Regions from separate parts of the Paenibacillus sp. AK121 genome, predicted to be linked through region 1. Evidence: riboswitches for the same ligand, from Rfam matches in the RefSeq annotation. Region 1 holds a riboswitch; the other holds the start of a gene.
What was found. Region 1 has a riboswitch for cyclic di-GMP ahead of KSP24_RS22190 (transglutaminase-like domain-containing protein). Riboswitches for the same ligand answer to the same signal wherever they lie in the genome.

Region 1 (3,427 bases):
CGGATGACGGAATAACGCGGTTACGGCAAACCAGTCTGCCAACCCTCCTACAAGTCCGGCTTCAAAAGATCCGGCCAAAAGACGGGCCCAGCCAAATTGTTGAAAAGGTAACGTAGCAGCAAAGCCCGCTCCCATCATAACAAGTGACCAAGCTGCCGCGGTTTTTGTGTTTTTTGTTTTTCCCATCATGTAGTCCTCCAAACTAACTGTAAAATTTGTTTCATTACATCTGTAGTACCATCATATCATTGCCTGTGCAGATACCAAAGGTAACCATACTCTATTGTCAACAAATTGCATGATATTTAAAATTTGCACGTTAGCTTAAATTGAGTTCGCATAACCACACTTATCCATACATTTTCGTGAACAAAATCACAACAATTAAGTTACAACTATTTTCTAACAAAATGAGCCCTTTGAATCATTTTGTCGAAATATAGTCCCATTTTTCCTGAAACCTAAAGGATATATGCCTCAAAAGTGGAATTGCAAGATTACGATATATTCATTGAGGAAATTAATTATTTTCAACCTCATTCTTTATTTCATCAATTTAAGGAATGAATTCCAGAAGGACCCTATCCTTTTCAAATAGGTGCTTTCTGGTTAATTTTGTTATATAATGTATAGCCTCAAATCGATACATGAATATACTTTAATGTGATAAAATAACCTTTGTAAATGGGAACTCCGGTTCTAAAAGGATATTCATGAAACAAACTACAATTGTCTTACTAAAATTGTTCTTTTGTAAAGGAATTGGATATGACAACAAACCAAAAAAATGCCCAGTATGTCTGGAGCGAAGATCCAGTTGCAATTATATGTACACCCTCTGCTTTCGCTAAAAAATCCCTCTTTTATATACAGGAAATAGGCTATTTCAAAACAGATGCTTATGTAATGGAACGGCAAAAGCTCACCTCTTTTTTGCTCCTTTTTACTCTGTCCGGAAGAGGGGAATTACAATACCGGGGCAAGGATTATATATTGAAACCTAATGATATGCTTTTTATTAATTGCGAAGAATATGTACAGTACAAAACTTCCTGTCAGAAGACATGGGAGTTTATTAGTGTGAATCTATATGGCAATCTTATTGACCATTTCTACGAACAATTCGATAAACACAATAAGCCCGTAATTTCACTAAAGGATTCAAATGCAGTACTGGACAAGCTGCGTACCTTATTACATGTACAGCCAGAACGAAGCTTATCCTCTGAACTGCTCTCATCCAGGATAATCGTTGACTTGTTAACGATTATTTTACAGCACCCCTACGCCAATCCCAACGCGAATTCAGATGGAACGGCAGAGGTGCGCAAGGTAAAGCAATATCTGGATCAATCCTATTGCGAACGCATCACGCTGGATTCGCTAGCAGAAATGTTTGGTCTAAACAAGTTCAACCTGGCTAAAAACTTTAAAAAACAGATTGGTTTTTCCCCTATTGAGTATCTTATTAATGTTCGTATCACGGCTGCTCAAAGCTGGCTTAAAACTAGTGATGTAGCTATTGTGGACATCGCACAATATGTGGGCATTCCCAACACAAGTCATTTTATCAATCTGTTCAAAGAGCACATTGGAGAAACGCCTCATTCCTATCGCAAAAAATGGGGAAACCGTATAAAATAGGTCTTATGTATAATCTGCAAGCTTGCTTTGTCGATAAATAGCGAAAATCTGAGATTTAAACTTGCCTAATAGAGTACCTAACTGATAGAATAATAGTACAAGCTATTCAGGATAAATGGCAAACTTGTCGAAAGGCAAGGACGCAAAGCTACAGGGCCTTCTGTATGATGGCAGCCAGCTACCGGTTGAAGTGGCTTTTTGTCGTGCTTATTTTTCCCGAAAACTTTATACGAAATGGCAAACCTGTCGAAAGGCAGGGACGCAAAGCTATAGGGCCTTCTATTGATGATGGCAGCCTGGCCACCGAAAGGAAGTTTTTTATGGGGAAAATGATACTTTCCACACTTCTCCTATTTTTCATGCTGTCCGCAATTCTCTTAAATTCGACAATTTACGCTGCTGATAGTGTTGCATGGTTGGACCAAAACAATGTAAATCATGGGACGGTCAGTGTGCGCTACCCTGTTAAACCTAACGTTAAAACCAAGATTTTGGTTACCAAAGATGCACAAAAATACTCTTATAATCTAACACCCGGGAAATCCGAAGAAGTATTTCCTCTCCAAATGGGTAATGGGAACTATAACATCAGTATTTTAGAACAGCTTAGTGGTAATCAATATAAAGTGATAGGACAAGATACGATCGAGTTAAAGCTAAACGATAGCAAAGCGGTGTATCTTAATTCCGTTCAAAATATTAACTGGAGTAGTACTAATCAAGCGATTCAAAAAGCCCGTGAGTTAACCCAAGGTGCAACAACGGATCGCGAGAAGCTGCAAAAAATCTATGACTACGTAATTAGTCATATCAAGTATGACTCCAATCAGGCCTTTGCCTTAACGACTGACTATCTGCCACAAATTGATCATACGTTAAGCTCTCAAAAAGATATTTGTTATGGTTATGCTTCACTGATGGCTGCTATGTTACGAAGTGTAGATGTACCAACCAAGCTGGTTATGGGCAAATCTTCCTACGTGGACACTTATCATGCCTGGAATGAGGTCTACATCGATAATCAGTGGGTGGTCGTAGACACTACAGTAGATGCAGCACTTTATATGGGTAAACAGAAATTCCAAATGGTCAAAGATCCCTCCAAATACATTAAAACAAAGCAATATTAATATCAATGTTTTTAATTCATATTTTTTAAAAAATGAAAAAATAGAACTACATTTCTTGAAGAGCCTTGATCACATGATCAAGGCTCTTTTTCTATCCTTGTTGAGAAATTGTTGAGATGTGGCATGTATTCTAGTCCAGGAAGACAATGAGATTTCCAACCATTATCTAATTTCGAGTCAAAAGGAGGAGGTTCATCCCCGAACATGAATTTTCATAAATTCTGAACAAGTAATTAATGCGGCTAACATAGCATCATATGAATGAATGATGAATATATAAATACAGTTCTCTCGACCTCGAAGGAATAACCATTAGCCGTTAAATAAGAGTATTTTAAGAATAGGAGATTTGTTTACCGTATGAGAAAAAAATGGAATGCAGCAACGGTTGCGCTATTGCTCTTTTTGCAGTGTTTGTTCAGCACAACACAAGCTTATGCACAAAATCCCGACTCTACTCTGCCAGTGACCCCAGGAACCGATCCGGTTCAGAGTGTGACTAACGATGTTTATCCAATGCCCTCAGAGCCAATTAACATCCCACCTGCTGTCCCGGCTCCAGTCCCTGAACCAACTGCTGGCTCAACTTCTGAAGTTAGGGCAACTCAAGAAAGTATTTTAACCAAGCTAACCCTTACAGATTCTACTGGAAG
Region 2 (3,427 bases), on a different contig from region 1:
TTCCCGTTCCAAACAATTTTTGAAGGTCCTGGAGAGCCCGGAAGGGATTTCGGAATCCATGGTACAGCGGGTATGGAGACAATTGGGAGACAACGGATTATCCGAATCCTCGTTTATTGCGACAGGGAGAGCGCAGGTCGAAATGATCCAGAGTCAGATCGGATCGAATACGCGCATCATTGTTGAGCCGGAACGCAGAGATACCTTTCCTGCGATTGCGCTGACAGCGACTTATCTATATTCCATTGCGGGTGTTTCGCCTGATGAAATTATAGCTATATTGCCTGTAGATCCTTATGTAGAGGATGCTTTCTTTGCTTCCGTAGCCCAACTCGAACATACACTTCAGGAGAGTGAAGGAAAGCTTGCACTAATCGGGGTTGTCCCTTCCTATCCTTCAGAGAAATACGGTTATATTATTCCGAAAAACGATGCCACTCAAGGTAGCACAGGCTACCGCGAAGTGAGCCATTTTCAAGAGAAACCCGACCGGGAGCAGGCGGAGCGTCTAATGGAACGCAATGCTCTATGGAACTGCGGGGTTTTTGCATTCAAATTAAGCTATTTGCTGGATATTTTGGCATCCAAGGGCCTGCCGCTGAATTATGAAGAAATGCAAAAACAATATGCGTCTCTGGAAAAAATCAGCTTTGACTACGAAGTAGTCGAGAAGGAAAAAGACATCGTGGTGCTTCCGTACGATGGTTTTTGGAAGGATCTAGGAACCTGGAATACACTCACAGAAGAGATGTCTCATCAGCAAGTGGGTAGAGGGGTAGTAACGGAAGATTGCGTCAATACGAGTCTTATTAATGAGTTGGACATTCCTGTGGCGATCATTGGAACGAATGATCTGATTGTAGCCGCTAGCCCAGATGGCATTCTTGTGACCAATAAGGCAGAAAGTCCACGCATCAAGGAAGTGCTCAAGGCTCATGATCAGCGTCCAATGTATGAAGAACGTCGTTGGGGACAGTATCGGGTTGTAGACTATGTAAAGTATGACGAGGGTAATGAGGTACTGACCAAACGAATCCGCGTACACAAAGGTAAAAATATCAGCTACCAGCTTCACTTCAAACGAAGTGAAATCTGGACCATTATTAGCGGCGAAGCGGAAATTATTTTGAATGAGAAGCTGCATAAAGTGAAGGCCGGTGACGTAGTTCGCATCCCTGAAGGGACGAAGCATAGCATTTTGGCTGTAACCGATGTGGATTTGATTGAAGTTCAGACTGGCTCTGAGTTGGTTGAAGAGGATATTGTACGCTTTTGTATGGATTGGAATGAAATTTCTCGTCATCAATTTATCTCGTAATTATTTGCGTAAAAACGTAAAAAAGAAGATTTGATGAAAAATAATGGCCCAAACTGTCGAAATTGGGCGAAAACCTGTAAATTCATGAACATGACCTATTAAATTTTGGTAAAAAAAAGTCGATACTTAGGGTAAGAAGGAATCCAAACTCCTTCCAACGATAAACGCAGCCCTGTCGAAAGACTGGTACGCAAAGCTAAAGGGCCTTCCCGTAAGGATGGCAGCCTGGCTACCGAAAGGAAGAGCTAAAGTGAGATTCAATTTTATTCCTCTGTATCGACTGATACGTCATGTACTCCCCGTTGTTATACTTTTTTCTTTGTTTCCCGTCGGCTTTGGTGATTCTCTGTCTGTGGTGAATGCCGCTTCATTACAACCTGTTAATTCGGACGCTTCTACTCAGGCCCGTGAACTATACAATTATTTACTCAGCATCTCTGGAAAGAAAACAGTCACTGGTCAGCATGATTATTTGGAAAGTCCAGATGAATTAAGCAACAAGGTCCAAAAAATCAGCCAGGCGTATGTGGGTCTGCACGGCTATGAGATGGGAGCCATCTCTGGTCAATCCGACACTACAGAAGCAGCACAACGTAAAAATGTCGTCGATAGCGCTATTCGTTGGAGCAGAGCTGGTGGCATTGTGACGATGACTTTTCATGAAGCGTTGCCGGGTAGACCGCTGACTTGGGCCAATGTGCAGGCGAAAGTAAGTCAGGCGGAGTTCAATAAATACGTGACACCAGGCACTACGCAGTATAACCTCCTCATTGCCGATCTGGATAAGGTCGCTGTATCGTTAAAGCAGCTTCGTGATGCAGGTGTTCCAGTATTGTGGAGACCTTATCATGAAATGAATGGTGACTGGTTCTGGTGGGGAAACAAAAACAATTTCAATCAGCTATGGAATATCATGTACGACCGTTTTGTAAACACGCATCAGTTGAACAATCTGCTGTGGGTGTGGAGTCCCAATGCTCCCAATTCCTACACTGTCCCGTATACCCCGAAATATCCGGGGGATGACAAAGTGGATATTTTGGCAGTAGACATCTACAACAATGATTTTAAGCAAAGTCATTATGAAGGACTGCTCGGGTTGGCACGGAATAAGCCGATTGCCATTGGCGAGCATGGTGAGATTCCTAGCTCTGAGGTGTTGCAGGCACAGCCCAAATGGGTGTATTCCATGACTTGGGGCAAGATGCTGACTGAGAATAACACAACCAATCAAATACAGGATTATATGAACGATTCGAGGAGTTTGACACGGGATGATGTGAAAAATGGGCTGGCAGCAATCCAACAACCTGGGGCAGATGTGCCGACTTTACCGGATGAGGGACAAAGTGAGCCTATCCCGGTTCCGCCAGTAGTAATCGTACCCCCAGCTCCGACTCCTCCTTCTGTTCCTGATGTAGTATATGTGAACGGGCTGCGGGGCGAATATTTTAACAATATGAATGTGAACGGCAGTCCTGTTTTGATCCGTACAGACAGCAAGCTGGATTATAACTGGCGCGCCGTTGCTGCTGATCCCAAGGTAAATGCCGACCAGTTCTCGGTTCGCTGGACAGGTAAAATCAAACCACATTACAGCGAGACCTATACATTTACAACGATATCCGATGATGGTATTCGCGTATGGGTAGACGGCAAGCTGGTGATTGACAGTTGGTTCAAACAAAGCTGGACAGAGCGTAAAGGCAGTATTGCTTTGGAAGCAGGTAAAATGGTAGATCTAAAAGTGGAATACTATGATGAAAAAGGCGATGCGATGGCTCGTCTGATGTGGGAAAGTCAGCATGAAGCGAAAGCGGTGGTTCCCGGAAACGCTTTGTTTCTTCCTTGATAGATACTCTTTCCCGGTCATAAATTTTGAGGAGAGAGGGTGTATCATATGATGAAAAAATGGTTGACCCATAGGTATACGGTCGTATTATCCGGATTACTAGGTGTCGCAGCTCTAGCCATGATCGCTTGGTTTATATACACGCCTTCAAAAAGTGCAGAATTGCAGACGGATAAGGTAGCGGCGGCCAGTCCAGTATGGAAGCTGGGCCAGAGGGATGACTCTTCAGCGGAATTTAAAGGAGTAGTCGGTAGGGA

Region 2: another riboswitch for cyclic di-GMP. It lies ahead of KSP24_RS09735 (glycosyl hydrolase); the one in region 1 lies ahead of KSP24_RS22190 (transglutaminase-like domain-containing protein).

The regions. Positions count from the first base shown of each region.
Region 1 covers NZ_JAHPJM010000016.1:34,339-37,765, reverse strand. The annotation lists gene KSP24_RS22200 (DUF445 domain-containing protein) at 1-186, opposite strand, end outside; gene KSP24_RS22195 (helix-turn-helix transcriptional regulator) at 769-1,644, shown strand; cyclic di-GMP riboswitch class I at 1,752-1,830, shown strand; cyclic di-GMP riboswitch class I at 1,871-1,952, shown strand; gene KSP24_RS22190 (transglutaminase-like domain-containing protein) at 2,061-2,774, shown strand; gene KSP24_RS22185 (LPXTG cell wall anchor domain-containing protein) at 3,135-3,427, shown strand, end outside.
Region 2 covers NZ_JAHPJM010000004.1:196,147-199,573, reverse strand. The annotation lists gene KSP24_RS09740 (sugar phosphate nucleotidyltransferase) at 1-1,318, shown strand, start outside; cyclic di-GMP riboswitch class I at 1,474-1,555, shown strand; gene KSP24_RS09735 (glycosyl hydrolase) at 1,569-3,170, shown strand; gene KSP24_RS09730 (hypothetical protein) at 3,219-3,427, shown strand, end outside.